DNA from 2 places in the Bacillus sp. LH1 genome. Region 2 is predicted to be linked to the other one. Evidence: riboswitches for the same ligand, from Rfam matches in the RefSeq annotation. Region 2 holds a riboswitch; the other holds the start of a gene.

Region 1 (15,914 bases), 2.1 Mb from region 2:
TTGGAATTATTAATGTTTATTTCAATAACACGATTGAAAAGTTTAAAGGGATTATAGATAAAGTAAGGCAAACAGCTGAGCAAGTTTCTTCTTCTTCACAAGAATTGTCGGCGAGTACAGAGGAAAACAGCATGGCAGTTCAAGAGATTGCAAGTTCTATTGAAGGTTTAAGAGTAGGGGCACAGTCTCAAAAAACTTCAGTACAACAATGTTTAGGGATTGTACATGGAATGGAAGATAAGGTAGAAGAGATAACTGGGGCTGCGAAACAAGTTGCGGTTGCTTCTGAAGGTATGGAGCAACATTCAATTGAAGGTAATGAAGTGATTGGACAAATTATTAATCAAATGAGTTTAATTCAAAATGCAGTACAAGATTTATCTTCCATCATTTATTCGTTAGAAACAAGGTCAAAAGAAATTAGTGATATCGTAACTGTAATTACAGGTATTTCAAATCAAACAAATTTATTAGCTTTAAATGCTTCTATTGAGGCTTCACGTGCTGGAGCAGCTGGAAGAGGGTTTGCAGTTGTTGCTGATGAAGTACGAAAATTAGCAGAACAAACTGAAGCGTCTGCAAAAGATATAGCGAAATTAATTGGTGAAACACAAGCTGAGACAGAAGATGCTGTAGTTTCCATGCAAAAAGGTTCAAAAGAAGTAGAAACTGGAATTTCACTTGTTCAAAGTAGTGGAGATTTCTTCGAAAAAATCTCCAAATCAGCGCAATCTGTTACAGATCAAGTAAAAGCTGTTTCGGGTAATTCGAGTGATATTTTACAAAATAGCCAGAATATCGTTCAAGTCGTAAATGAATTATCACATATTGCAAATACTTATGCCAACAGCAGTAGTAATGTTGAAGAAAGCATGAAAGAGCAAGAAATATCAGTACAAGATATTGCAGAATTAGCGACTTCTTTAAGTTGGCTCTCTCAGGAATTACAAGAGCTTATTGGTGAGTTTAAAAGCGAATAAGGAGAAAGTTCAATTCTAATCAAGGGGGTATCTCCGCTACTGATTATGAATTGAACGAATCTGCCCTTTAATAAGGGATAAAAAAGGTGTGAATTTTCACACCTTTATTATATTTAAGAGAGGAATTTACATAAATATGAAATTAGCAATTTCTTATAGTGAGATGGTAAAAGAATTTTTAGGAAAAGTAGAAGGAAGTATTAAAATACCTAAAGATGTGCAAGGAACAGAACTTAGGATAAAAAGGAAAACGGAACTGTTTTCAAATTTGACTCACATTGTAGATTTAATAGGAGCGACTGCAACGTGGTTATATCATATTTCTAAAGAAAAACATATTGTCGTGCTTTATCATGTAAGAGGAAGTTTATTTCCGATTACTATTGAAGTTTCTAATTTTCTCTCCTATGAAAGTTTAAATTTACAAATTGAAGAGCAACTGGAGCAAATTAAAGAAATGAATGAGGAAGAAATAGAAGAGTTTCAAAACGGTAATACGTTATATGAAATGTCACCTATTATTATTGGTGAAACATATTATGAGCTAAAAGACACGAATACATTACAATTTGTATTTAGTAAAAATATGCAAAGTGTAGAAATAATATTTAATAGTGTTAATTGGAAAGAGACAACAATTACTCGTTATGCACAACAAATACAAGGTGTTTTAATTAATAAATCACAAAATAATAATAATCATATAAATAATTTTAATGTTATTACAGAGGCCGAGATGGCACTTTATAGTCAAGTGAATGATACGACAGCAGTATATCCTGAGAAAAGTATCGTCGATATGTTCTATAATACTGTTACTCAATTTCCAAATCGTATAGCTTTATCTTCAAGGGAAGGTACTTTAACTTATGAGGAGCTAAATAAAAAAAGTAATCAAATAGCTCATATGTTAATTAAAAACGGCGTCCAATTAGGAGACTATGTTGGAATATTTATGAAACGTAGCATAGACACAGTAGTAAGTATGGTAGCTATATTAAAAGCTGGTGCAGCGTATGTTCCGATTGATCCAGATTATCCGGAAAGTAGAATACAGTACATTATTCAAGATAGCCAAGCGAAAGTTATATTGATGAAAGAGACGCCTATAACATGTGATGGGGTTCAAACAGTTTCAATGTATGATAGTGAAACTTATGAAGATACAGATGTAAAGTTGTCTATTCATTATGATGATGTAGCTTATATGATTTATACATCTGGTTCAACAGGGAATCCAAAGGGAACGATGTTAGCTCATAGAGGCGTTGTTAATCTGTATACTTGGATGAAAAAGCAATATGAATTGACAGAAGAGGATGTATTTGCCCAATTTCCTTCATTTAGTTTCGATGCTTCTGTATGGGAGTCATTTGCTTCTTTATTCTGTGGAGGAAACTTATATGTACTATTAGAGGAAGAGCGATTGTCTGTAGAAGCATTTGCAAATGCAATCTATAAAGTGAAAGCAACTTCAATCTTGGCATTAGCAACAATTTTTGTTCGACAAGTAGCAACTTATTTAGCAGAAGAAGATATATATAAGCTAGCTTCCCTAAAAAGAATTGCGATTGGCGGTGAAATGTTGCCTGTAGAGGTTATTAAATTGTGGAGAGAAAGAATAGGTACAAATGTTGAAATTCATAATGTATACGGACCGACAGAATGTACTGTAGTGACGACAACCTATAAAATACCTAGTCAGTTAAATGAGGATGTTGCGAGTATTCCCATTGGTAAACCATGTGCTAATTATCAAGTTATGATTTTGGATGAGAATATGAATCTTTGTCCAATTGGTGTACCTGGTGAATTATATATAGATTCAGTGGGATTAGCAAAAGGGTATTTTAATAAGCCTAATAAAACAATTGAAGCTTTTATTCCGAACCCTTTTAATCCTATAGTTAATATATATAAAACAGGTGATATCGTTAAGTTGCTAGAGGATGGAAATATAGAGTTTTTACATCGGAAAGATGATCAAGTAAAAATTAGAGGACATCGTATTGAACTAGGCGAAATCCAAAGTAAAATTTCTCAAAATCATAATATAAAAGAAAATGCTGTTTTTGCTAAGAAGAGTAAGGAAGGTAGCCAATATTTAATCGCGTTCTATACAACTTTAAATAAAAAAGAAATACCAGAATTAGTTTATCAGTTACAAGAGCAATTACCAGATTATATGGTGCCATCTAAACTAATTTATATTAATGAATTACCACTTACACCTAATAAAAAGATTGATGTTAAGAAGTTAGCTCAGTTAGAAGAAAAGTATGAACCGGTTCGGCTACAAGAATATGTTGCACCTTCTAATAAAGCAGAAAAACAAATAGCGAACGCCTGGGCGGAAGTATTAGGAATTTCAAAAGTTGGAGTGCATGATGATTTCTTTACAATTGGTGGACATTCATTAAAAGTATTACGAGTCTTAACATTGTTAAAAGAAGATTTCTCACATTTAACAATTCAAGATTTCTTTAAAGAAAGAACGATATATGGATTAGCTCGAATTGAGCGAGAAGTAAAAGTAGAGAAAGAAGAAGTATTTCGTGAATATAAAGTGATTCACGAACCAGATACTATCACGTATGCAAACGTTTTGGAAGAAAACCAGATTTCAAATGTCTTTTTAACAGGAGCTACTGGTTATTTAGGATCACACATATTATATGAATTGTTGAGAGATACATCTGCTACTATTTATTGTTTAGTAAGACCAACTAAAGATGTGCAGCAAAGAATTATAGATACATTAACAGGCTACTTTAATGATATATGTGAAGAATGGTTACAGCGTATACAGGCCGTAGCTGGTGATCTTGGAGAAGAGTATCTTGGGATGAGCGAAGAAGAATTTATGTTCATCAGTTCTAAGATGGATACGATAATTCATTGCGGTGCAGATGTAAGACATTTTGGAGATGTAAAACAATTTGAAAATATAAATGTCCAAGGAACTAGCCGTATGCTAACATTAGCGGAGAAAGGTGCTACATTCCATTTTATTTCTACAATTGGTATCCCGTTAGAATTAGCGGTAGATCAATGGGATACATACATGAAAACTGGTGATTTTAATTACAGTGTAGACTTAGAGAATGTATATTCAAATAGTAAACTACAAGCGGAAAACATTGTTCGTGAAGCAATGAAAAATGGTTTGCGTGGAAATATTTATCGTGCAGGTAATTTAGCATGTCATTCAGAAACAGGTTCGTTCCAACAAAATATTGAAGGAAACGCATTTTATCGTCTTATTAAAACAATGCTATTAATTGGGAAAGCACCAAATGTGAAGTGGAAAGTTGATTTCACACCAATTGATTTTGCTAGTAAATCAATTGTATCGTATTTGCAAGATGCGCAAATTATAGGAGAGACGTTACATATTTGTCATCCACATCAAATTGAGTTTGAACAATTTATACAGCTAATTGGAGAGTGTGGATACAATCTTGAAATGGTTCCACTTTCAGAATATGTAAATACCGGACTTGCATTAGCGAAGGGAAATGAAGTAATAGCAGAGTTAATTGCTTCTCAAGTTGCAGGAGATGGAGCGCAGCAATCTGAAATTGTAATGGGTACGCGTAGAACGAATAAATGGATTAAGAAAAAAGAATTGATAGTACCAGCAATTAATAAAGAATTTATTCAGCAGTTATTAGCTCATGGTGAAAAAGTTGGTTATTTTCCAAAAATAATGAAATGATTATGCATGCTTTTGTTTGTTCAATAAAATAAATCATGCTACAATGAAAACGAATTAAGGACCGGGGAGCCAATTGGCTGAGAGGATGTAAGTAAACATCGACCCTCAACCTGATCTGGATAATGCCAGCGTAGGGAGTTACTTAAAGTGATGTAGCATATGTTATTCTGTAATAACTTGCATACAAGGCTTTCCTACGCAGTAGGAAAGCCTTTTCTTATTTTTGAAATTTATTTTTATAAGGGGGATTTTATTATGTCACAACAAGTTACAATGTCATTTTCAGTAGTACCACAAGCAAAAACGAAAGATGTATATTCTGTTGTCGATAAAGCAATTGAAGTTGTGCAACAATCGGGAGTTCGTTATGAAGTAGGGGCAATGGAAACAACTTTGGAAGGAGAATTAGATGTACTTCTTGATGTCGTTAAACGTGCGCAACAAGCTTGCGTCGATGCTGGAGCAGAAGAAGTGATTACTTCTATTAAAATCCATTATCGTCCAAGCACTGGTGTAACGATAGATGAAAAGGTTTGGAAGTACCGTGATGAATATGCAAAACCAGAAGCAATCTAAACTTATTACAACTATTTGGCTTATCCTTCTCATTGCGATATGGGAAGGATCTGTTTCATTATTTAAAATCGAACCGTGGATTTTACCAAAGCCTTCTGCCATTGTTCAAGAATTAATTGGGATGAAAGATTTACTATTACCAAATACGATGCAAACACTGCAGGAAGTTATAATTGGACTATTCTTTGCAATTTTATTGGGGACGAGCATCGCAATTATTATGGACGTTATACCGTTATTTCGTATTTTAATAAATCCATTGCTCGTTATTTCGCAAACAATTCCAATTGTTGTACTTGCACCGCTATTTATTATTTGGTTTGGATATGGGATGTTGCCGAAAGTAATGGTCGTAATACTCGTTTGTTTCTTCCCAATTGCGCTTAGTATTTTAGAAGGTTTTCAAACAGTAGATAAAAACATGTTGAAACTGTTACAAACAATGAAGGCGACAAAATGGCAAGTTTACCAGAAAGTAAAATTTCCAGCAGTGCTTCCATACTTTTTCTCAGGTTTAAAAATTGCAGTTACATATAGCGTAATGGGGGCAATTATCGGAGAATGGCTCGGTGCAAGTGAAGGATTAGGCGTTATGCTTACGAGGGCTACAAAATCCTTTTTGACTGCCCGAGTATTTGGTGTTGCAGCAATCATCGTTATGGTGACATTATGCCTGTATTTTATCGTAGAGTTTATGGCAAGAATAACAGCACCATGGATATATAGAAAGGACGGCAGAAAATGAAAAAAGGTTTGAAAGTTATGTTAGCTGCCTTAGTAGCGGTAGGTGTGGCTGGATGTAATCCGGCGAAGAAAGAAGAAAGTGCAAGTAAAGATCAAAAAGTAAAAGTAGTATTAGATTGGTTTCCAAATACGAATCATACTGGCTTGTATGTAGCGCAAACGAAAGATTATTACAAAAAGCAAGGATTAGATGTAGAAATTATTCAACCAGGTGACAATGTAACAGCAGAGCAAATGATAGCATCAGGAAAAGCAGACTTCGCAATAAGCGCACAAGAAAATGTAACGTTAGCTCGTGTGGAAGGAATTCCTGTTGTATCTGTAGGAGCGATTATTCAGCATAACACTTCAGCGTTTGCATCGCTTAAGAAAGATAATATGACGTCACCGAAAGATTTTGAAGGTAAACGTTACGGCGGCTGGGGAGGACCAGCGGAAGAAGCGACATTAAAGACGATTATGGATAAACATCAAGCTGATTTTAATAAAGTTGAAAAAATCATCTTAGGACAAACAGATTTCTTTAAATCAATCGGTCGTGATGCAGATTTCGAATGGATTTATTACGGTTGGGATGGTATTGAAGCGAAGCGCCAAGGAAAAGAGTTAAATACGATTATGGTGAAGGACTTAGATCCAGCGCTTGATTTCTATAGTCCTGTTATTATTACGAGTGAAAAACATACGAAGCAAGATAAAGACTTTGTGAAAAAGTTTATGAGTGCAACGACAGAAGGTTATAATTTTGCAATTAAGGAACCGAAAGAGGCTGCTGATATTTTAATTAAAGCTGTTCCAGATGTAAATAAAGATTTAGTTCAAGAAAGCCAAAAATGGTTAAGTACGAAGTATCAAGATGATGCTAAAGCATGGGGAGTACAGAAGGAAGAAATTTGGACGAATTACATGAATTTCTTATATGACAACAAAGTTATTAAAAAGAAAATCGATGTAAAAGATGCTTTTACAAATGAATTCCTTCCAAGTGAAAAATGAGCGGATTACAAATAAAAAATATAGTGAAATCTTTTGACGGAAAGAATGTATTAGAGAATATTAGTGCCTCTATACAAGAGGGAGAGTTTGTTTCCTTTGTAGGACCAAGTGGTTGCGGGAAAAGCACATTATTAAACATGATTGCAAATGTTGAAAAACCAACAAGCGGGAACGTAACGTATAACGATAAGCAAGTACAAGAGCAAGATGTTGTTAGTTATATGCCACAACAAGATTTATTACTACCGTGGCGATCAGCTTTGCAAAATATCGTTCTTCCGTTAGAAATTGAAGGAAAGCCGAAAAAACAAAGGCTGACAGAAGGAATGGAAGCATTAAAGCAGTTCCAACTAGATGAATATGCAGACCATTATCCAGATGAATTATCTGGTGGTATGCGTCAAAGAATTAGTTTTCTGCGCACATATTTATGTGAAAAGCCAATTATGCTGCTGGATGAGCCTTTTGGTAAATTAGATGCATTTACAAAAATGGAAGTACATAGCTGGCTTTTAAACTCTTGGCATCAAGAAAAGCAAACAATCGTTATGGTGACACATGACTTAGATGAGGCAATCTTGCTTTCAGATCGCGTATTTATTTTATCTCAAAGACCAGCGTCAATAGTTGGCGAGGTACAAGTGAAATTACCTAGGCCGAGAACGATGGATATGTTAACATCACTCGAATTAAAAAAGGATAAAGAAGAGATTTTAAGTGTGTTAGCTCCTTATATGAAAAAATAGAAAAAGCTGATGTTTTAATTTTAGACGAACCGACTAATCATTTGGATGTAGAAACTAAGATGGCTTTACAGGAAGCGTTACAACAATACAAAGGAACGGTTTTAATTGTCTCACATGAACCTTCTTTCTATGAATCGTGGATAACAAAAGTATGGAATATAGAAGATTGGAATACTGAACAATATGAATAAAGAAAAGGCATTAGCTTTTAGGAGCTAATGCCTTTTCTTTGTGATTAACATGATTTTCGAGAACTCTTACATGAGAATTGTATGAAGAAGCACTCTTATGGTGCGCTTATAAGCGTGCTTTTTCTTTTGTTATATTTATAATACGAAAGCCTTTCCCTAACAGGTGACTATCTTTCTTTATATATATAGATAGTTCAAAATGGAATGAAAATAATTCCTTTATGTAAAGGATAATATGGATATTATAGGAAGACAATAGAAATTAAAGGAAATTCATGTAAAATTCAAATGAACTTCATATAAACTTCATATTAGAAATTAAATATAATTATAATAGGTTATTATGATATTTTTGATTTTTCGTAAAATTAAAAGTTTGAATTTAGGAGGTATTGCTCAAACCTAAATTCAAACTTTAGTGAATTAATTAATGGATATTACGTCTAGTTTTCGCTAATGACGGTATTTAAAAGTTCGGCAGGATTACCTGTTCCTGCACCGCCAATTGTAATAGATCCACCAGGAGGAATTTCACCATTCCATCCTGCGTTCGTAATTACATAATGATTATTTGTTTTACTACTAATTTTAGAATCCCAAACTTGTGTTAAATTACCGCTATAATCAAATTCTAATTTCCAATTTTTAATAGGAGTCGTTCCATTATTTTTGATTATAATCGAGAAGTTATAACCGCTGCCCCAATTCGAAGTGACTGAAAATGTAGCAGTACCATTTCCATCAGGAGGTGTCGTATTAGCTTCATCCGTTTTGACAGTAAGAGCGGTAGGTTGTGATTTATTTCCAGCAGCATCTTTGGCAATTATTGAAAATGTGTATTCCGTATTAGGTTTTAAGTTTTTAATTGTAATGCTATTTGTTGTTGTACTCCATTTCTCTTCTCCAGCAGTAATTTCATATTCCATAACTCCTACGTTATCAGTAGATGCAGTCCAGTTTAATTGAACTGAGTTTGAATTTTTATTCGTAACTACAACGTTTTTAACATTCGTTGGTGGCTCAGTATCTTTTTGACTAATAGGTCCACCAAGTAATTCTTTTACTAGCGTATCAAGTAATTTTGGACCACTGCAACTATATTTTGGACTTGTACGGCAATCTCCGCTTAGTTCCCAAAACATTGCTCCACTTAAACCTTTCGTCTTTATATAGTCTGTTTTGTATTTCATAGATTCATTGTCATCGTAGCTAATAAATGTGCCTGTAGTTGCATTATATAAATAAGGTACTTTAGCTGTGTCATTCCAGTAGCGTACAAAACCATTTTTATTAACGTAATTGGCTGCTAAATCACCGTAATCATACACACCTGTGTCACCGGTAGAATAATCATCCCAAGTACCTTTAGAAGCAAGTTTCCCATCACTACCTGGTTTGCAAGGTTGATATTGTCCGTTATTTTCTTTGCCACAACTTTTCCAGCCACGTCCGTAAAAGGGTACGCCTAATACTAGTTTATCGACTGGAACACCTTCATTTGTATAAACATTTATAGCACCATCTACGTAAAAATTCGTATTTGCTGCTGGGTCATTTGGATCCTTATATAGAGCTGCATTATGATTAGAAGTAGCTTCCCATCCGCCGTGGAAATCATATGTCATAATATTAATCCAATCGAGTATTTGAGAAATTTTCTTTAGCTCTGTATGATCAGCGTAGCGTTGGCTTGCGCCTGAAGCGATTGTTAGTAAATATTGTTTGCCATCTTCAGCACCTGCTTTATTCAAAGCATTTCGGACATCTTGAAGAAGGAGAGTGAAATTTTGTTTATCTTCAGGACGATAACTACCACCAGGAATCGTTTCAACGCCCGGATATTCCCAGTCTAAATCTACGCCATCAAACCCATATGCGCGAAGAAAAGCTACTGTAGATTCAGCAAATACTTTTCTTGTTTTTTCATCAGCGGCCATATCAGAAAAGCGGTTAGACCAAGTCCAGCCACCAACGGAAATAATTGTTTTTAAGTGAGGATATTTAGCTTTTAATCGTTTTAGTTCCCCGAAATTTCCGCAACGGGCATATTTATCGCAATCTTCCCAAGTTGTCCCTGAGCCAGGATACGATTTGGTAACATCAGCCCATGGTTCACCGAGTACGAGAGTACCATTAGGAACCTCTTTATTTTGCAATGGTACACCAGATTCTTTACAGTTCCACGTTTGTTTATTTGGATTATCAGGATGAGTAGAAGGGTTTCCATGTTTTCCATTCCAACAAATATCCGCGAAAGCATAGTTAAGGTGAGTAAGCTTTGATGCATCAATGTCAGCAACTTGATAATTACGTCCGTAAACGCCCCACGAAGGAAAGTACCCAACAATTTTTTGACTTTGCTTTGGTGAATCTGCTAATGCGAGATTTGGAGTAATAAAATTTGTGAGAAAAAGAGGTAAGAAAAGTAGTAGAGATAGTAATAGCAGTGTGAATTTTTGAGACCTCATAGCCATTTCTCCTTTCAAAATAAAAGATATATTTAAAGGCATACGCCAATAAACCAAAATGAATCTAGACGTATGAAACATCTAGATAAAATGATCAGACATCACGAAGTCTATACAAGGGAGCTGGGGGTGATTAAATCGTAACAAATGTAAGATTTAGTGTAAACGCTTTATTAAGTTGAAAAAGACTTTCTCAATACAAAAAGGCTTGAATACAAACTATATATGAAAACTAAAGATTGGTATGGGAAGAAAAAGCTCATTATAAATAAATTTGAGAAAAAATTGTATGGAGCCAATTATTAAAGACGTAGAAAGATCAGGAAATATCATGTAAAATAATAGTAAAAATATGTAAAGGAGGGAATAGTGTGGATGTGTTTTTGAACATTGCTGAAGAAAAAATTCGACAAGCAATACGGAATGGTGATCTTGATTATCTTCCGGGAAAAGGAAAACCACTACAATTAGAAGATCTTTCAATGGTACCTCCAGAACTTAGAATGAGTTATAAAATTTAAAAAAATGCGGGAATGATTCCACCAGAAATGGAACTACAAAAAGATATATTAAAAATAGAGGATCTAATTGCTTGCTGTTATGATGAAGAAGAGAGAAAGAAATTACGAGAAGAGTTTACAGCAAAAACTCTTCGTTTTCAGCAGGTAATGGAAAAGAGAAAGATTAAAGATAGTTCAGCTTTTCGTATGTATCAAGGCAAATTATTTCGTAAATTACGCTAAGAGGGATAAGATGACTACATTTAAAACGATAGAAGAATTAGCGACCTATATCGAAGAACAACAATTGGTACTTCTGTTTATTAAAACGGAAAATTGTGGTGTTTGTGATGTTATGCTAAGAAAAGTAAATTGCGTATTAGAGAATTATGATTACGTAGAGAAAATAGAGATATTACTACAAGACATGCAAGAGATTGCGGGGCGATATGGAGTATTTACAGGGCCAACAATTTTATTATTTCATAATGGAAAAGAAATTCTTCGTGAATCACGCTTCATTTCACTTGAAAATCTAGAGAGAATCATTCAATTATTCGAGGAATAGGGGAGGCTTTTATATGGGATTTATTATTGTCATACTATTATTTGTTGTAGTTGGAATAATCGTAACAGCAGTTCGATCGAACAAAAAGAAGGTGAACTTGGCGAAACAAAATAACATACATAATTCATCTAACAGCTCATCACCATTATTTTTCTTTGCTGGATCGGATAATGATAGCTCGCATGATGGCGGTTCACATGATTGTGGAGGCTCTTTTGGGGGAGATAGCGGAGGAAGCTGCGGTGGCGGTGGGGATTGATGAAAATGCGCCTTATATAGGCGTATTTCTTTTTAAACAAACGTTTGATTAGTCGGCTTACATATACATAAACACAGTTAAACAAACGTTTGATTAATATTTTTAACATACTAAGGGGAATGGAAATGAAAAGGGAACCGAAAGTGAAAAATAAGGGGAAAGTAGTGTTATTTTTATTAGCTGCGGGAGGCGTATTTCTTGTTAAATTAGCATTTAAATTTGGAACAATACATATGATTCGAACTTGGTTTGAAAGTACGTTTTCTTAAATAAGGAATATAGCCTCTTGCGATAGAGGTTTTTGATTTGTTATTATTAGACTGAACGGTCGGTTTAAAGAGGTGTGAATATGAGAAGAAGCGCAGAAGAGATAAAGAAAGAAATTGCATACAAAGCAGAAAGTCTATTTTCACAGAAGGGCTACGCAGCTACATCTATGGAAGAGATTTGTGAAATTACAGAGCGAAGTAAAGGAAGTATTTATTATCACTTTAAAAGTAAAGAAGAATTATTTTTATTTGTAGTGAAACAGCATACGTATGATTGGCTTGAAAAATGGAATGAAAAAGAGAAGTTGTATAGCACTAGTACTGAAAAACTATATGGTCTCGCGGAATATCATGTAGAGGACATACAGCAACCAATTTCAAATGCCATAGAGGAATTCTCTATGAGTCAAGTTGTAAGTAAAGAGATTTTGGAGGAACTATTAGCTTTAACTAGAGAATCATATGTTATGTTTGAGAAATTAATTGAAGCAGGTATACAGTCTGGAGAGTTCCGTGAAGATAATACTCGTGATCTTATGTATATTGTGAATGGATTATTATCAGGGCTTGGAGTACTTTACTACGAGCTAGATTATAAAGAGTTGAAGCGTATTTATAAAAAGGCAATAGATGTATTGTTAAAAGGAATGGCAGCTGAATAATAGGTCAGTTGCTTTTCTTACAAAATAAATTAGACTGAACGGTCGGTTTGTGAAAGGGGAATGAAAATGAACGCTTTATTTAAAAACCGAGCATTTATGCTCGTTATGGCGTCTGATATTTTACAACAATTTGCAATTTGGATCAGAAATATGGCTCTTTTGTATTTTATAATGGAGCGAACGAATAATGATCCGGTTTCTGTTTCTTTGTTATCAGTTATGGAATATGCACCTATTTTTATTTTCTCGTTTATCGGTGGTGCGCTAGCTGATCGCTGGAATCCGAAAAGAACAATGGTCACTGGAGATGTGTTGAGTGTACTGTCTATTATAGGAATTGTCCTGTTGTTAAAGCTGGATTATTGGCAGGCTATATTTTTTGCAACACTCATTTCCGCGATTGTAGGTCAGTTTTCTCAGCCCTCATCTTCGCGTATATTTAAGCGCTATGTAAAAGAAGAACAGGTAGCAAATGCGATTGCATTTAACCAAACATTACAGTCATTATTTCTAATTTTTGGACCAGTGGTAGGATCGCTTGTGTATACACAACTTGGTTTATTTACGTCACTATATAGCTTAATCATTTTATTTTTGTTATCTGCTATCGCCCTTTCATTTTTACCAAAATGGGTTGAAAAAGAGCAAGTGGCGAGAGATTCATTAAAAAATGATATAAAAGAAGGTTGGAAGTATGTTCTTCATACGAAAAATTTACGTATGATTACGATCACTTTCACCATTATAGGCTTAGCTGTTGGATTAACAACTCCATTAGAGGTGTTTCTTGTAATAGAACGCCTTGGAATGGAAAAGGAAGCAGTTCAATATTTAGCTGCAGCTGATGGAATAGGTATGTTAATTGGTGGTATTGTTGCTGCAATTTTCGCTTCAAAAGTGAATCCGAAAAAAATGTTTGTATTCGGTATGGGCATATTAGCAATGTCATTTTTAGTAGAAGGGCTATCTACATCATTTTGGATTACTAGTTTCATGAGGTTTGGAACAGGTATTTGTTTAGCTTGTGTTAATATTGTTGTCGGTACGCTTATGATTCAACTTGTACCAGAAAATATGGTTGGAAGAGTAAATGGGACGATTTTACCACTGTTTATGGGGGCAATGCTAATTGGAACTTCACTAGCTGGAGGATTAAAGGAACTAACTTCACTAGTTACTGTGTTTTGTATAGCAATGGCACTTATTTTATTAGCGATAGGGCCAGTTCTACGTATGCAAATAAAAAAAGAAGATGTTGCTAATAAAGAGGCACTAACAAATTCGTTAGCTTCGAAATAACTATTGTAAGGGAGCAATATTGCTCCCTTTTTCTTTGAGGAACTTTTGACAACTATATGAGCCAATTATATACTGATGTTGTAAAAACGATTTTACAGGTTAGGAGCAATGGTGTGAAAAATCAAATCTATGAATTACGCACTGAAAATAATATTTCACAAGGCGCATTAGCTGATAAATGTAAGGTTTCTAGACAAACGATAAATGCAATTGAGAATAATAAATATGATCCAAGTTTAGCGTTAGCATTCCGTTTAGCTGAAGTATTAGGAACAACTGTTGATAAATTATTTTTGTACAAGCAGTAGAGTCGTTCATTATAAGTCGCACCTTTAAAAATAAAAAAGATCCTCTTCTTATGAGAAGAGGATCTTTTCTTATAGCGTTTTAGTCTTTGGACTAGGTGGTGTAACGGATGTATTATTTTCTGGAACTCTAGTTAGTAAGAATCCTCCGATAATAAACAGAACAATAATACTAAGAACACCAGCGTTTGTTTTTCCTGTTAATTGGGTTGTAACACCGACTAATACCGGACCCATAATTGCGGCAAACTTGCCAAATATATTATAAAATCCGAAGAATTCATTAGCAGATTCTTTAGGTACTAGTTTTGCAAAGTATGAACGACTTAGTGCTTGAATACCACCTTGAGATGTAGCAACTAACATTGCTAAAATCCAAAAATCAAGTGTCGTTTTTAAAAAATAAGCATATGTGCAAATAATGATATAAATAATGATACCGACATATAACATTTTTTTACCAGTAAATGTTTCAGATAATTTTCCGTATAGTAAAGCAAATGGACAAGCGACAATTTGTGTTACAAATAATATGATTAATAGATTCGTTGCACTAATACCGAGATCGGTTCCGTAAGCGGTAGACATAGTAATAATTGTGTCGACTCCGTCAATATAGAAAAAGTAAGCGATTAGAAACATAAATACAGTTTTATATTCTTTAATATTTTTAAAAGTATCAGCAAGACGTTTGAAGCTCATTCTAATAGGTCTTGGATGACGCTCAATATAGTGTGTTTGCTCTACGTTTTTTAGCATTGGAATTGTAAATAATCCCCACCAAAGAGCTGTTATTGCAAAGGAAATTTGACTAGCAATGCCGACCGATAAGGGAATAGTTCCTTTTTGGGAAAGAATAATAAGAGCGATACAACCGATAAAAGGAATTGTACTCCCGATATAACCTAATGCAAATCCTCTTGTAGAAATTCGGTCCATTCTATCTTCAGAAGTGACGTCTACTAAAAATGCATCATAGAAAATATTTGCTCCAGCAAAGCCGATTAAGGCGAGCATATAGCACCCTAGCAATAAGTACCACTGAGAGGTTGGAACGACTGCTAACATACTTGTAAATACGATACCGAGTCCAAAGAAGAATGTGAAAAAACGTTTTTTAAATCCTTTATAATCAGCAACTGTGCCAAGAATAGGAGCAAGTATAGAAATTAAAAGTGTTGCGAATGAGTTTGCATATCCCCAATATGCTGTTGAAGTTGCCCCAGATAGTCCAGCTTCTTTTGCAGCTGCTTTAAAGTAAATTGGAAATAATGCAGTTGTAATGACGAGCGAGTATACGGAGTTCGCCCAATCGTATAATATCCAGCTTTTTTCTTGTCTGGACATTTTTTTCATATAATGTTCCCCCTTAAATTTGTTTTACTAACAGTGTACAAAAATAAAAATTATAAAAAGAGAAACAGTGATGAAATTTACATAACTTTTACATATATACACTGTTCTTTACAATTGGAGTAAATCCTCTACAATTGCTCCGTCTGTTTCACCTAAGTGTAAACCGAGTAGTCTAGCGATAGTTGGACCTTCATCAATAAGTCTCATATACGGGACGGTAACGCCACTTTTTATTCCTTTCCCAGCAGCGATAAAAATTGTTTCATAGTTAGGTTTT
Region 2 (16,244 bases):
CAACTTTGTTTTTCATTGACATTGTATTCCCTCACTCTCATTTGTTTTTGAAAACCAACCAACATATGCATTATACTCTAATAAAAACGTGAAAATTGTAAATTTTTAATCAAAATCTTACTTCGTATATTGAAAAATAAAAAAGTGAGAAAGTAAAATCGTTTCACTTTCCCACCTCTCTTTATGCGAAGCACATAAAATTACTAATTTGTTGATAGCGATAACTTACTTTACGACGACGACCACCTTGCCAAGTGTAACCTGATACTCCGTTTCTTCTCACTTCAGTCGGAAAGAACCATAAATCCCTTCCAAAAGGTCCAGGACGATGTAAACGTAAATAGCCCCATCTTCCTAAACAGTTACACATCCATGATTTCATATTGCCTGGTTGTGCTGGAGAAGCAAATGTAGACGGTAACGATGGCGCTTGTGACGGTGGTGGTGACGTTGGAGCATCCTCCGCATCATCTGGTCTGTAATCTTCTTGTTCAATATCTCTCACTTCATTTGTAGGTTCATACCCGTAGTTTTGTGGATTATAATACATCGCTTGATCATATGGATAATTTTGTTGGTTATACATATTAACAAATCACCTTCTTTTCATTCATTACCTTTATCATTCATATGTGATATGCCCTCTCTAGGAAGCTTATGTATAGCCCAAATTCAACTTAAAAAGCTCGTATTATTAAAAATACGAGCCTTTCAAAAATAGAATGTGTTTATTATTTCCTTAACTTCACACTATAAAAACGCATTTCATCTAACGAACCTTCAAATTCAAATACTTCTTGTTTAATTAATTGTTTCAAGCGATATTCTAAGAATGTATCTCCAACCAATTGTTCAACAAGACCAAGTGCTTCACCAATTACTCTAGGAGCTTTGAGGAACTCTCGATCAGCACCCACACTTTTCGCGCATTCAATTATAAATTGATCAAAATAATCTTCTTGTACAAAATGCACTTCATTTTCTTTCCACACTCTTAAACATTCTATGCTTTCCGATAATCTATCCCACTCATGTTCAAACTTCATTCGCTTCTCTTCAGTTAAATAAGGTAACTTTATAAAACTTTTTTGGAATAGAGCTAAACTTTCAGGTGGTAATTCTCCCGTTCCACGAATATCATACTCTTGTTTTAATATTTCTCTACTTGCTTCAGACGTATTAATAACTCGAATGTTTTTCTTATCCTTTAATTGTGCTATTACAAAACTTAGGCCTACATGTTCATGTGCATTATCAGCCTTCCAAATTGTAATAGGTGTTTCAACAGGAATAGTATGTAGTTCTTCTATAGTTGCTATAAATCTTGATAAATATTCTTCTTCAAAATAACTATCATAAGCAGTTAAGTTATTTATTAACCACTCCTGTCTTGCTAGTTGCCCCTCATTCGTATGCAACCTATATATCGGTCCAATTGAAAAAAATTCCGAAAAAGCAACAACACTCTCTTCAAATAATTCTTCTTGACTTAACATATATTTTAAGCAACCAGCCGTTGAATCATCAAAAGCAATATGTACGTGCGTACTTTCTTTTACATTCCTTTTATAAGTAGGATTACTTGTTAATTGTTTCGGAATATCCATCAAATTTTTAATTGTATCTTCACTATAGTTTTCTTCTAATAAGTTTAACTGTATGAGAATACTTTGAAGTAAATCTTTAGCCTCATCTTCGTACATATCCTCTACAGCATTTTTAATTTTATCTATCACACAAATCCCTCTATTCATTTCAAAAATAACGTAGATTATAGTGTATCATTTTAGTATAGTTCTTTAAAGTCAAATCCAGATTACTACAGCAATCTGGATTTTCAACAAAAGCTCTCCTTATATTTTTGAATTGCTAAATATTTTTACTTTGAAAATCCTTGTATCTAAATGTATAATTATATAAAAACAAAAATATAGGAGCTATATTTATGGATAAAGTACTTACAAATTATAAACATTACTTAAAAAATTGGAGATTTATATTTATTTGCATACTACCTGCTATTGCCTTATTCGTTACTTTCGATGTCATCTTTGAACTACTGTTTCATCAAAATTTCTACTTATCTAACTTAATTTCTGCTATCATATTATTTTTAATATTTATTAACGTTAAAGATAAATTTAAAATTAAAGGCTAAAAAACACTATTTCAAAATAGCCCTTTATTATTGCATCCTACTATAAAATAAGGCTCATAGTAGATTTTCATAAAAAATAAGAGCACCCTGCAATTAGCTGCTCTTATGTGATTAGAGGTTTTTTCTGAGTATTAAGTAGGACACGAAGATCTTGTCCTACTACATAATATATGCTTGTACTTATTATTTCGTGCATGTATTAAGCACCATGTTCAGGTACTTAATATATGCACAGTCATTGCTAAAAAATCTACTCAAAATTTCACTGCACAATTTCATATTTATAAATTAAAAAACATCCTCAATGGATGTTTTTTATCTAAAGATTTTAAGCTTCCATAAACTTAGCCGGTACACCAATTTTTTCAACTACAGAAGATATATTAGTAGGATTAATCATTACATTTTCAATACATACTAATTTATTTTCTAATATCCCATTCTCTGTAGTAATAAGTTCTTCAAACCGATCTAAAGTCATTGAGAATTTATGTTCACTTCCACCATTCATACTAACTTTTACATACTTCATAGTGTCACCGCCTTTCATAATAATTTACATTTCGACAAGAAGGCGCTTACATCCTTTTTATTTACTCTTAGATTTCTCACGTTTATATATATTTTGAGAACGGAAACTACTATTATTCACTCACAAAATTATTGCTAATAAGAAAGATAAAGATAAAAATGCACAAAGTGGAATATATAAACCGGTATCCATTCTTGCAAAGTGCGTATCTTTTTGTCGTTTAAAGATACCAAAATAGTTAAATTCACCAATTACTCTAATAGAAAAGACGATCATACAAATCCAGGAACCGACTTGAATAATAACATTAGGAACTGCAAAATGAACAATATTTGCTTGTTGCAACAAAATTATTGCTGCCATACTTAATAATAATGCAATGACCAATGTCATTCCGGCACGAGGTGTAAACGCCTTTTCCCCTGCTTTAGTTGGAATAACACTATTTGTCCCCCAATTACCTCCGAAAGCCCAATATACATGTGAAAAACTAACTAAGAATAATATACAAGCAGATATATATGTAATGATAAGCATTTTATCCTCCCCTTATTTCATTTTGGTTCCCACCTATAAAATATGCTGTTCCCCCACATTAGCAACCTTCATTTCATTACATAAAAAAACCGTAATGATTTATCAATATTAAGATAAGTCATTACGGGGTTATTAAACCTCATTATGCATTATACCTATTTCTTCGGCGTTCCATCCTTGTTTGACCTTGAACTGCATTTTCTTTGTATGGATCTATTTGCTCTGTCATTTCATATGTTGCAACTGGTTCTTCGTACTTATACTCATGGATCTTTTCTGGCATTTTACTTTTAGATTCTTTCCCACCAAACTTAAATAGTTTCATCTTTAATTTCGGCAATCTTGGAAGTCGAATCTTAATTGATAATCTTTTGCGTTTCTTTTTTGGTCCAAGTAGATTTATATTTTCTTGATTATCTTTCTCTTTGCGGTGAATGAACATCGCAAGTAATCCTCCTAATACAAGTCCTCCAATTAATAGTAATATATATACATAATGGCTTGTCATTAAACTCGTTATGCGTTCAAGTATGACTAACGACTGTACTTCTTTTATATCCCATAGTAAAGCGGCCCATAATGAGAATAAGCCCAAAGTAAGTCCATATGTACGAAAACGGAATAAACATGGAATTAACGCGACACATGCAGCAATTTTCGCATTTGCTATGATTGAACTTGTTGAAATATCTTGATGCCAAATAACTAACAGTAGTGTTATAAATGGCGCATACGCTATCCAACTGCATATACGTGAATACATCTTTTTAGCAAAATAACTACCGAAACTAGTAAAAAATAAAAGCCCTCCAATATATATAGATTGTTCTAGAGGGATTTGCTTTGTAAGTCCTGCAATTGGAAAGAGGCCGCTCAATAGCATTAAGAGCACATCTAATTTCTTCACAATTCCCCATTCCTTTCAATTTTTTTCAATTAATAAAAATCTTTTTCCATATGAAATAGTTTTTGTATTTCTAAAAAACATATTAATCCTGTCTGCACATAAAGTAAATATGTAAACGAAAAGATACTTGACAAAGGATATCCTTATTTACATAAAAAAATGACAAATCCTAATCGATATAACGAGCAGGATTTGTTTACTAGTATTTAAAGTAGAGTAATTGAATCTTTCTTTTCTACCTTTACTACATCTACATCCAATTCATCATCAAATTCTTTAAACTCTCTTGCATCTATGTCAGTAATATAAGTCTTCATTACCTTTTCCATATGTACGGAATATGTCATGTGTACATTCTTTTTCGAAAGCATACTAGAATTACAGCACATGTAATGTATCATTTTAGCGATATAATCCCTTTCTACAGGTTTTACACCCAATGGTAAAATTTCAAGTATATATCGTTGAAAAATCCCACTACAATTAAGTGAATATTCACCAGTGCTATAATACATCCCTTTTTGATCTGCATATAAGCCAATGCTATCTAGAGCATCATCAGATTCTATTACACCGTAACTTGGTACATCAAAACCTGTATTTATTCTAATAATATTTAAATTTGGAACCTTTAACACCTCTGGAACAATATCAGGTAAAATATCTATATTAATTTCTTTATTTTGTAACTCTTTTATCCAATATTTTCTCAAATTTGCATCTACAATGAAGTAAACTTGTTCATTTTGGTCTTTTGCATATTGTACAATTTCCATTAATGTTTCGAAAACATATTGTTTAAAAAGAGCCCCCATATCATTTCTCTTTGATGGTTGTGGTAAAAATGCATTATGTTTATTTATATTTAATAATACGTAATCAATCGTTTGCCACTCTGTACTCCCATATAATTTATATAAAATTTCTTTTCCTTTTATTTTTGAAAAAATAGGTAAGAAATCGAATTTCGATATTCGTTCAATTGATAAACTAACATATGTACAAGGTAAATTTATCTTATTCCAACTACGCCTCAAAAATCCTTTTTGTTCTAATAGACTAAAAATACTATTTACAATTGTTTTACGAGATACATTTTGTCCTATAAATAAATTAATAAATGTTGAAATACGGTTTGTTCGTGCAAATCCCTCTCTAATGATTTGTTTTGGATCAATTTTTTCGCGTCCATCACAATTCTTCATCGCGATTAATGCTAATGTCGCATCACTGCGCTTACCCGCGGTAGTATAGACAGCTTTCTTAACATCATCTACAAGATTTGTTTTATATTTTTGGCAATATTGCATTTTATATGGATTTTGTAACACCTTTTCAATATTGTATCTCACAATCTTTAATAACACTGGAAAATCTGTATTCAATACATACGAATTTTCACCAACTTTAGTCAAAACAATTTCGCTATCAAGTAATGCTTGTTCTATTTCCAGCGCTATATTTTCAGACCAAACTTCTAATGTTAATGTCTCTAATCCTTTTGGTGCAAATAAAGGAAATAATTCATTTTTGTTATTTGTTGCTACCTTTTTACATTCTGGAAGTATTGTGAAATAAGAGAATTTACGCTGAAATTCTTTAAATAAATACTCTCTTTCCTTTACTGTTATACCCGGTTCTATTTTAGTACCTTGAACTTTATAAATTCTCTCATTGTATGGAAATAACACCCTTTTATTTTCTCCTACAATATAATCTTTCGGATATTGGAGAATATGGTCTAAATCCACCTCTCCCCCTATTTGAAAATCATCTTTTAAATTTCTAAATATCTTAATCCATTTCATGCCGGTTGTAGCTTGTTGTATTTTTAGTTTTACAAACCGTATTTTTTTATTATTTGACGCAAACTCTGAGGTAGAAATCAATATCATGCCTCGTTTTCGTCTTAAAAGTAAAGGAATATCTGGATGATTATATTCTTGATAAAATCTCCGAATCCCTATTGAAATATTTAATAATGGAGCGTTCTCACCACCGCGGGTTATGCATTCGAATCGATATACATAGGAGAAAAAATCTTGTGTTTTTTCATCTTTTATCGGCCCTGACATCGCCTCACAAATATTTTGTGATCTAAGAGGGGAAAAATAGATTTCTTCTGCATTTGTATTTTCTAAATATATAGGACGCTCACAAAAAATATGTGAGATTAAAGCGGGCACCCACTTAGAATACGTTTCATTATCATGTAGTACTGGCAAATGAGAAATCAAATCGGATTGCCATTCATATTTTGGTGGTTCTACTAATCTATTTGGTTTCCAATCATGAATAATCTCATACCAACTTTGAAAAATATAATCGAGCTGCTCTGGTCTAATAGGTTCTTTCGATACAATCCATGGTGTATTTTCATTTAATACGTACGGGTTATGCTGAATAAACAATATATCCGAAAACATATCATACAATCTTTCATTCAAACGTTTCAACTTACTCGTTAATAAAAATGTCTTATAATGTATCTCTACGATGTCCAGCCATTCAATAGGAAAGTATATAAATGATACCTTTTCATTTAAAAGGGGTTCTACTATATTTTCAAATGTTAGCAGCCTTAATTTTTTCATAAAATGATTGCTTCCTTTCTTCAGTTGTCTTGATTATCAAAAAGCTAGAACAATAGTTACTTAATCTAATCCATTTAAACCAAGTATTTAAAAAAAACGTAAAAACTGTTTATCTACATAAATTATTATCAAACCGACTCTTTTAAAAATTCAAAGTAATTATCATGTATAACACCTCTATTATATTTGAATTTCAATACATTCGAATTATACATTATACTTAATGCATTGTACTTATCATTTACAATATCTTTACAAAAAAACCAAAAAAGAACACCTTAATTCGGTGCCCTTTTTACAAATATCAACCTTTATGTAATTGAACATATAGATAACAGTAATCCCCCAAATGAAATTGCTCCTAGTAAACCTACTACAACTCCTGTTAAACAAATACAATCAGCAAGACAAATAGAAGACTGCGATAATGGAACAAATGACCTACTTGTACTCGAACCATATTGTTTTATTTTCTCATAATTCACATCTAACATTAGATGTAAACATGTTACACCATCCTCAATAGTATGTAGAGGTTCTTTTTCTAATCGCTCCAATAATTTACTATCAAAAGCAACTGATAGAGGATACTGCTTATCTAATTTCATATTTTGATAAATTAGTTGCAAACGAGATAATATATTGTTTTTCTTCTTTTCAGATGTTACTGTACATTTCATTTTATTAAATTCATTTAATAACAGTGTCAATTCATCTCTTTTTCCGTATAAATCTTTAGCTATTTTTCTCTTTAGTTTATACGAATGGATAATAGATTTTAGTTCAATCATATTCATACACTTCCTAATTACATATTATTTACCCGATTATTGTATAGATAAACAGTACTTTTTAATCTTATTTAAATTACACTCAAGCATCTTCATTTACTATCGATTAACATTACATTAACCTTACAAAGTTGTAATAAATTCATTAGCTAGAAGAAATCAATCCCTAAACCAGACAGATATTTGATGATAAAACCATAAGAAAAAAGCAATGATTAGATTTTAAATCTAGTCATTGCTTTATCCATCACCTGTTAATTACATCTATATATCTTATTGTTACTCTTTCACTTGAATGACTGAATATATCCATTAATAATGGCTATATTCTTTGTCGGCAAGTACATATATAAAACTAATGTTTTTTAATTGATAAAGTGAAGCTTTAATCAGCTCTCACCAATCGGGCTTTTATGGACAGTCCGCCACCTAACTTCTCTTTGCTCTCTCTGAATTTTAAGGAAGATTTTATTGCCCGCAAATAATGGGATAAATGTAATTAATATTCATACGTTACAATAGTACCGGTAGTATCAGTAAAACCATCAAAACAGTTAGAGCAACCACCACAGCCGCCACAACCTCCGCAACTTCCGCAACCAAAACAACCGAAGCAACCAATACAACGGAATCCACCACAACGAAATCCGCCACAACGACCTCCACCACAACCGCCACAACGACCACAACCGCCACAGCGACGAGCAGCATCTTCAATATAGTAATATGGATATTGGTTTTGCTGGTCCCAATAGACAATATTTCCAGATCGGTAATCATTAAGACTTAGCGCTTGTAGTTCTTGTTGAAACTGATTCATTTTCATAACCTCCGTTTATAAAATACAACCTCATCGATGCTTCCCTATGTTTCTGTTCGTTACATCTAAGTAGGAATAGCGCTACAAACTAAGTTCAATACGTACACCAACAAAGTATGACTTATCACTAAATGATGCACCTTGTTCATATACCTATTTTTGCTATGGGCTCATTTTTATAAAGTGAAACTTTAATCAGTGGGGTTTTGTTCATCCCCTACCTAACTTCTTTGCTTCCGCTGAATTTTGAGGTGGGGGGCTTACTGCCTGGCAAATAGCGGGATAAATAAAAATTAAAAAATATGAATTCTATTTCTCCAGCAAAACTCTCTATGAAATTCCTAATAGAAAAAAGACACACTTAGATTGATGCGTCTTTTTGTGATGCCTCTTTTGTGAAATCATATAAAGCAATTGCGCCTAAAAGAACAAGTATACCTTGAGGAACATCTAGCAAAATAGTTTTCCAAATTTCTGGAATTACCCATTTAATATCTGCTGCTGTTTCAAGATATGTTTGGAAATAGCTGATTGTAAAATTAATTATCCCTAAAAATACAAACAACGATAAACCAAATCGAATTAATTTCTTATTTGTAAACATATAACACCTCTCAAAATTCATTGGATATTCCTGCTTTTGCTTCTTTATATTTTTATATCTTTATATCTAATTTTAACACATAAAGAACTCAAAAAAATACGATATGCATATTTGCATATCGTATTAACAACACTCCATGATAATTTAGGAATTCCTGCGAAGAAAAAACAACTCCGTTACAGCTAATAGCTCGGGTTTCTTTTCTTATTTAACTTCATACCACCAACATTTACGTTCTTTAATTGTAAAATAAATGTGACAGAAGTTTATCCAGTTAATGCGTAGACAAGTAAATGAGCTAAATTATCGATATTCTATTTCGCCATATCCGTAGCACTAATAACTTTACGCAAATTTGACAAGAAAAAATATATAGATAGGTATGATCCAGACCTATCTATAACATTACTTCTATTCTTTATCCAATTACGTCTTTTACGTCTGTATCCACTGGCCACTTTTCTAATGTATAAGCCATTTCCCAAAATGAATATTCATATTGACTGCTAATAATAAAATGCTGTTTCATACGTTTGCGGTCTGCCTCTGTTACTTTTTCAGCGATAGTATCTAAACGTGTAATTTGTTCTTCAACTAGCGTACGGAACCAATCAGATCCATAAGCAGAAATCCATTCGTTATAAATTGGCTCTTCCGGCTGGCACTCTTTTAAGCGTTCGCCAATTTCATAATACAACCAATAGCAAGGTAAAATTGCTGCAATGATATCTCCTAAATGCCCTTCATACGCAGCACGATACATATGTGAAGTATACGCATATGCAGTTGGCGCAGGAATAAAATTATCTTTTTCTTCTTTCGTTATCCCTAGTTTTTTAGCAAAATTCTCATGTAAAGATAACTCTGCTTCATATGTATTTTGAGCATGATGTGCCATACGAGCTGTCGTCTCTAATTCAAGAGCTTTTGCAGCTCCTAAAGTTTGTACTCTAGCAAAATGACTCAAATAATACGAATCTTGAAGCACATAATAACGAAAACTAGCTAAATCTAACGTTCCTTCACCAAGTTTTTTTACAAAAGGATGGTTAAAACTCGCTTCCCAAATTGAATCTACTTCTTTACGTAATGATTGTGAAAAAGTCATTTAAATCCCTCCAATAATGTATAAAATATAAGTATTTATCCACAATTATTAAAGCTGTAAAATAAAAAAACTTTCTTTACAGGCGTAAAGAAAGTGAAATTGACAGTATTTATTTACTCATTAAATAGCAACGTCTTTCCCACTTCCCTACGCTGGCATTAACCAGATCAGGTACTAAGAGTCTCAAAATCACATTTGATCTCAGCCTATAAAAGGCCCCCCTAGTGGATGAATATTTTGTTTTTATAATGTATTCATCATAGCATACTTCGTGAAACTGTCAAAAGAATTCGTTATATAATCTCCTTAAAACCCTTCTTCATTTCTAACTTTTAATGATGTTTCAATAATCATATCTAATAGTTTGCTATAACTAATCCCCGCTGCTTCTGCACTTTTTGGCAATAAACTTGATTGTGTCATCCCTGGTAATGTATTAATTTCCATTACATATGGAATTCCGTCCTTCACCATCATATCAACTCTTGCATAAACACTACATTTTAATGCTTTATAACAAGTCAGTGAAGCTTTATTTACACGTTCCTTAATTTCTGCTGGAAGTTCGATAACTTCCTCAACCGTACTAGTATCATCATATTTTGCATTGTAATCAAAGAACTCGGCTGCATGTCGAATTGAAACTATAGGTAACTGTTTTCCATCCAGAATAGAACATGTAATTTCATCACCTTTTATATACTTCTCAATTACTACTTCAGAATCCCATTCGAATACAGTTTCTAGCATTGAGATCAGTTCATTTTTATTGTAAACGATTTTCACCCCGACACTCGATCCGCCAGAGTTTGGTTTTACCACTAATGGAAATCCTAACTTATCTAACTCATCAAGATTTAGATCCTCCATTTTTGTAAGTTCAATCCAATCTGGTGTTTCTACACCTTCATAACGTAAAATCTTTTTCGAAATATTTTTATCCATACATATACTGCTAGATAACATATTACTTCCGCTATAAGGAATCCCTAAACTCTCCAGTGTTCCTTGAACTGTCCCATCTTCTCCGTATTTTCCGTGTAATGCGAGCAATGCAAAGTCAATGTCTTTCGCTTTTTCAATTAAATCCATTTTTTCGTTTAATGTAATTGGAACTATTTCATACTTATTTTTATCTAAATGAGCAATCATTTCATTCCCCGTCATAATTGAAACTTGTTTTTCAGACGATACCCCGCCCATAATAACACCGATTTTCATTTTCTCAACTCCAAATTTCATTTTTTAATGTATCACCAATTATTTTAATTCCACGAACTATTTCTTCTTCTTTCAAGCGCGAAAACCCTAATCGGAAAGTGTTTGCTCCTTCTCCATCAGAGTAAAAAACATCTCCAGGTGAAAACGTAACGCCTTTCTCATAACACTTTTGTAAAAGTGTGCGGGCATTCATATGCTCTTCTAGCTCTATAAATAAATGCAGCCCACCATCTCCAGTCATTCTTTTAAAAGGAATGTACTGGTTACATGCCCCGACAGCTAACTCATATTTTTTCTTATAAACAGATCTTGCCTTTTTTAAATATTTTTCAAAATATCCCTCATGTAAATATTGAAACAGAACAGCTTGATCTAGCGTAGATGTGTGAATCGTTCTTGCTCTTTTTACGCTTTCTAAATAATGAATCAGCTCTTTATCTGCAATAATCCAGCCTACACGTAAACCAGGGAAAAGTACCTTTGAAAAGCTACTAATATAAATCACATTATTGCCAGCTCCCGCAAAAGTTAATAATGGAGCTAAATGTGAACCTGAATAACGTAATTCTTCATTAAATCCGTCCTCTATAATAGGAACGTTGTATTTTGAGAATAACCTCATCAATTCCGTTCTTTTCTCTGAACTCGTAACAATACCGGTTGGATTATGATAAGAAGGAATTAAATAAGCAAACTCAAAATCTTTTTCACGCAAACTTTTTTCAACTGCATTCGTATCAATACCATCCTCATGCATATCAATCCCATGAACTTCAAGTCCATGTAAACGGAAAAGCTTAAGTGCAGCATGGTGAGTTGGATTCTCACAAATGACACGACCGGATTTTTTTGATAAAGAAGAGAGTACAATATCCAATCCTTCTGTAAATCCATTTGTAATTAGAATATCTTTATTCGAAATGTCTACACCTTTCATTTCCATGTAATGAAGTAAATAATTCATTAACGGTCTATATCCCTTTGCATATCCGTAGTTCAATACGATGTCCCCTTCAATGGACATACGAGTAAGAAAAGCTCTTTTGAAATTTTCAACATCAAATAGCTTCTCATCCGGGGCTATACTATTAAAAACAATCATTCCCTTTTCCCAACGAACACCATGTTTCATTAAATCTAATTCGTCCGCTAATGCGGTCACTGTATTAAGTTTATTTTTCCAATCTATTTTAACAGACGAAGTGTTAGATATATCCACCTTGGCAACAAAGTTCCCTTTTCCTTTAACTGCATAAATGAGTCCTTCTTGCTCTAAATCTGCATAAGCAGCGAGTACAGTGTTTCTACTCACACTTAGTAATTCACTTAGTTCCCTTGTTGATGGGATTTTTTGATCCCCGAGCAAATGCCCTTTCATAATCATTTTCTTCAAATAATCTTTCAATTGAATATAAACGGGACGTTCTTTAACAACTTTAAAATCCTTAAACAATTTCTTACCCCCTGCAATCATTTTTGCATATTTATTTCATTCTCAAAAGGTCCACGGCATATGTATTTTTTATAAAGGGCGGTACGGTCTTACAAATCTTTTCGATATAAGTTTATTACATCTTTTAAAGCTGCAGCTGCAGCGCCTCTTGGATTAGAAGCCCCACCAATTGTAGTAACTTGTCCCATCGTATCTGTAAAGAACGTAATTCCTTTTTCGGTTCCATTTACTTTTGCTAATGGATGATCTTTTTCTATTTGGCACGGTTCAACATTTAAATTCACATTGCCTCCCTCATCCTTATATATTGATGCTATTAATTTAATAATTTTATGTTGTTCCTTAGCATTTCGAATTTGCTGTTTTGTAACGTGCTCGATTCCTTTTATATGTATATCAGTAAGTGTTTTCTCTGTTTCCATTAAGCTGTTTGTCAAAAGTAACAATTTACACGCACTATCTGAACCACTTATATCTAATATAGGGTTTGTCTCAGCAATTCCTTTATTTTGTGCTTCTTTCAATGCTTCTTCAAACGTCATATCTTCCTCATACATTTTCGTAAGAATATAATTAGTTGTTCCATTTAATATTCCTTCTATTTTTTCAATACTGCAACCGGCTAAACTAAATTGTCCGATATCTAGTGTCGGTAGTGCAGCGGCTGTTGCACCGCTATATCGAATTCGTATATTTGCGCCTTTTGCTGCTTCATTTATTTCTCTCCAATTTGTAACGAGCGCACCTTTAGAAATTGCTACTATATCCATCTGTTTTTCAATCGCTTGTTTCATATATTGTTTCCCTGGATTTCCATCTTTAAGATTTGTAACTGTTGATTCTACCAATACAGTACCACTTATGCTAGTTGTTGCACGTTCCTTCGGATGATACTCTAAATATTTTTCAATTGCAGCGGTACCGCCACCATACATCAATAAATGATGAAGAGATAAGCCTTCTTCATTATGTATTGCGATATTTCTCCCTAATACGCCGCTTACAACTAATTGAATCCCATATGTTTCATATATATATGAATATTTTTCATTTAATAATTTTATAAACTCTCTACCTACTGTTCCGTATCCCGATAATACAACTTGAATTTTCATAATATCCCCCCATATTTTTCTACCAAATCCCTCTTTCAATATAATATAAAGCGCTCTCGAATTCCATCGAGAGCGCTTTATTATTACCTATTTCGGTAAACGTGATAGCTTTTCAGCAATTGTTCTATAAAACTCTTGAATGCTAGAAAAACCTAACGAGTCTGAAACACTTAACCCTACCATGTCGAGATGGTCCCAATTCGCTTTCGTTTCGATATGATTCCATTTTCCAATCTGTAATGACTCATTATTATTTACAGTAACATTAGAAGATGGTGCAATCATAGAATTTGTATTTACTACACCATCATTTTGCCACCAAGAAGTATCAACTAGCGGACGGTTTTCTTCATATCTCGCATAAGAACCTAAGAAAAATGCATTTCCCATTAACACTTTATTCATCGTTATATGAGGCAAATGTAAACCTGTTATAGGTGCTGCTTGTGATGCATGTCCACTATATGATAAATAATACACATCTGGTTGCGTCTTTACCCAATTATTTAACTCCTTTGCACCATCTGTACTTAAATCCCATTGACTTATATCTTTTGTATTTTTCCAAAGTGAACTATTTAGAATACGATTACTATATTGGAAAAAGGACTCTCCAGCATTCTTCTTTATACCCCATTGATCCAATTTAAAATCATATAATGATAAATTATTGTTTCCCCCAAAGCTTGCAGTTGTAATGAGTAAATCTTTAACGAACGGCAGTAGAAGACTACCATCCGCAAGTGTTGTACCGTTGTGAGGGGTTGCTAATGTTGTAACACTATGAACATATGATTTTCCGCCTTCAAATAGTGGTGATATTTTGGTGTCTGGGTGATTTTTCACATAATTCTTTTCTTCAAAACTACCTTCTTTTAATAGCTGTACTAATGTTCTAATCGTTTGTCCACCCATGCTATGTCCAACTAAATGAACTTTATTTGTTTCACTCCAATTCGGCGCAAAACCACTATAAGTTCTGCCAAAACGATTATGTCCATGTTTCTCAGCATGGACTGCACCATAGTCTACTGTCCCACCGCTAATTTGTGCATACAATTCACATGCACGATCCCAGTTACTAGAAACAGGTCCAACAGCTGCGGTATGTACCGTATAACCATTTCGTTTCAAATCTTCCTGTATATCATGAACACCACCCCAATATTTTACGCCAAGCATTTCTTCTCTACCCCATCCAGCAAATCCATTCACCAATATGATAGGATAATTATTTTGTTGCCTCTCTTCAGCGTATGATATTTTCGCTGCGAATGAACATACGGTCACTAATGCAAAAAAACATATTTTTAAAAATAACTTCCCCATACTTTCTCCCCCCTAATAAAACGTTTACATTTTTCTTTTTAACTAATTAACAGAATAATTTAACAACTTAAACATAATGTAAAGTATTTTATATACTTTGTATATATAGAAAACATATACAAATGTTGATAAATATTAATTCAAGTAAATATTTACTTTTTACAATATAACTTGTAAATCTATTTATTTAGATTTATAATTAGATATAGTTTCCTCATGTTAAAAAGATTTAAAAACCATAAGAAAACTAATCTCATTGCTTGAAAAGGAGGAAAAATCATGCAAATCGGATCAAATATTCATACATTGTCTCAACCTACTAAAATAACTCCATCTCATCTTGAGCATAATACTATCTCTTCTACTAAACTTGAAAGTAAGAAAATAAATGATCCTATCAAGTTTGATATTCGTTTATCTGAAAAAGAAATGAAACAGCCTGAGCATAAATTTAATGAATTAGATTTATGGAAGATGCTAAAAGATAAAGGTGTTCCTTTATGGATTATACTTGAAATGCTACAAAAGGCTCGTAAAGAAAAAGAAGCCCAAAATAATTCAGTTCAAAATTCAAATGGGATTGAGGAAACGAGTGAGACTCGATTAAATGAAGTAATGTAAGTTATTTAAACGGTATTAAAAAGAGCTCGAGGTTGATAAAGTATCCATCAACCTCGAGCTCTTTTTTAAGATTTTTCTCCAATCGTTACAAACTGAATTGATACCTCATCTCTATAACCTTCAATTAACTTTCTTACTTTTACTTTTTCATTAATCAACGTATTATCTGTCGATATTTTAGGGTTTTCATCACCTAATGACTTTTTAAAGTGTAGAAGTTGCATATTCGTTTCATTTGCTTTTATTTCTTTATACACACTATTTTTCGCCACAACGATATACCATAGTGCTCCATAGTCACGTTTATTGCCAAGCCAAGCATCACTACCATATGTAACAGGTATCTTGTTTCCTTCTATTTCAATACTTTTTATATTCTTTTCTTCTTCATTTATAAATAATAGGGAACTTTCTTTTGGAAAATTCGGCAACGTATCTAACGTTTTAGAAAGGG

The links. A riboswitch is a leader RNA that binds a small molecule or an ion and turns the genes downstream of it on or off. The one in region 2 is predicted to bind thiamine pyrophosphate.
Region 1: another riboswitch for thiamine pyrophosphate. It lies ahead of ACX9TM_RS02270 (MTH1187 family thiamine-binding protein); the one in region 2 lies ahead of tenA (thiaminase II).

What each region holds. Positions count from the first base shown of each region.
Region 1 covers NZ_CM175007.1:434,957-450,870, forward strand. The annotation lists gene ACX9TM_RS02260 (methyl-accepting chemotaxis protein) at 1-980, shown strand, start outside; gene ACX9TM_RS02265 (non-ribosomal peptide synthetase family protein) at 1,117-4,698, shown strand; TPP riboswitch at 4,751-4,852, shown strand; gene ACX9TM_RS02270 (MTH1187 family thiamine-binding protein) at 4,954-5,274, shown strand; gene ACX9TM_RS02275 (ABC transporter permease) at 5,246-6,019, shown strand; gene ACX9TM_RS02280 (ABC transporter substrate-binding protein) at 6,016-7,014, shown strand; gene ACX9TM_RS02285 (ABC transporter ATP-binding protein) at 7,011-7,760, shown strand; partial or broken gene ACX9TM_RS02290 (P-loop NTPase family protein) at 7,757-7,951, shown strand; gene ACX9TM_RS02295 (glycosyl hydrolase family 18 protein) at 8,395-10,419, opposite strand; partial or broken gene ACX9TM_RS02300 (DnaJ family domain-containing protein) at 10,791-11,162, shown strand; gene ACX9TM_RS02305 (thioredoxin family protein) at 11,173-11,487, shown strand; gene ACX9TM_RS02310 (hypothetical protein) at 11,501-11,746, shown strand; gene ACX9TM_RS02315 (hypothetical protein) at 11,872-12,015, shown strand; gene ACX9TM_RS02320 (TetR/AcrR family transcriptional regulator) at 12,096-12,677, shown strand; gene ACX9TM_RS02325 (MFS transporter) at 12,744-13,976, shown strand; gene ACX9TM_RS02330 (helix-turn-helix transcriptional regulator) at 14,033-14,284, shown strand; gene ACX9TM_RS02335 (MFS transporter) at 14,354-15,637, opposite strand; gene ACX9TM_RS02340 (alkaline phosphatase family protein) at 15,746-15,914, opposite strand, start outside.
Region 2 covers NZ_CM175007.1:2,536,503-2,552,746, reverse strand. The annotation lists gene ACX9TM_RS13200 (cytochrome P450 family protein) at 1-22, opposite strand, end outside; gene ACX9TM_RS13195 (hypothetical protein) at 182-586, opposite strand; gene ACX9TM_RS13190 (DUF1835 domain-containing protein) at 732-1,736, opposite strand; gene ACX9TM_RS13185 (hypothetical protein) at 1,946-2,158, shown strand; gene ACX9TM_RS13180 (hypothetical protein) at 2,487-2,690, opposite strand; gene ACX9TM_RS13175 (DUF3995 domain-containing protein) at 2,811-3,227, opposite strand; gene ACX9TM_RS13170 (DUF3959 family protein) at 3,370-4,134, opposite strand; gene ACX9TM_RS13165 (RNaseH domain-containing protein) at 4,341-6,728, opposite strand; gene ACX9TM_RS13160 (hypothetical protein) at 7,040-7,525, opposite strand; gene ACX9TM_RS13155 (heterocycloanthracin/sonorensin family bacteriocin) at 8,019-8,339, opposite strand; gene ACX9TM_RS13150 (DUF3937 domain-containing protein) at 8,701-8,964, opposite strand; gene tenA (thiaminase II) at 9,362-10,051, opposite strand; TPP riboswitch at 10,179-10,284, opposite strand; gene ACX9TM_RS13140 (D-alanine--D-alanine ligase) at 10,358-11,272, opposite strand; gene pdxR (MocR-like pyridoxine biosynthesis transcription factor PdxR) at 11,277-12,725, opposite strand; gene ACX9TM_RS13130 (homoserine dehydrogenase) at 12,815-13,840, opposite strand; gene ACX9TM_RS13125 (esterase/lipase family protein) at 13,928-15,169, opposite strand; gene ACX9TM_RS13120 (DUF3914 domain-containing protein) at 15,449-15,790, shown strand; gene ACX9TM_RS13115 (lipoprotein BA_5634 family protein) at 15,856-16,244, opposite strand, start outside.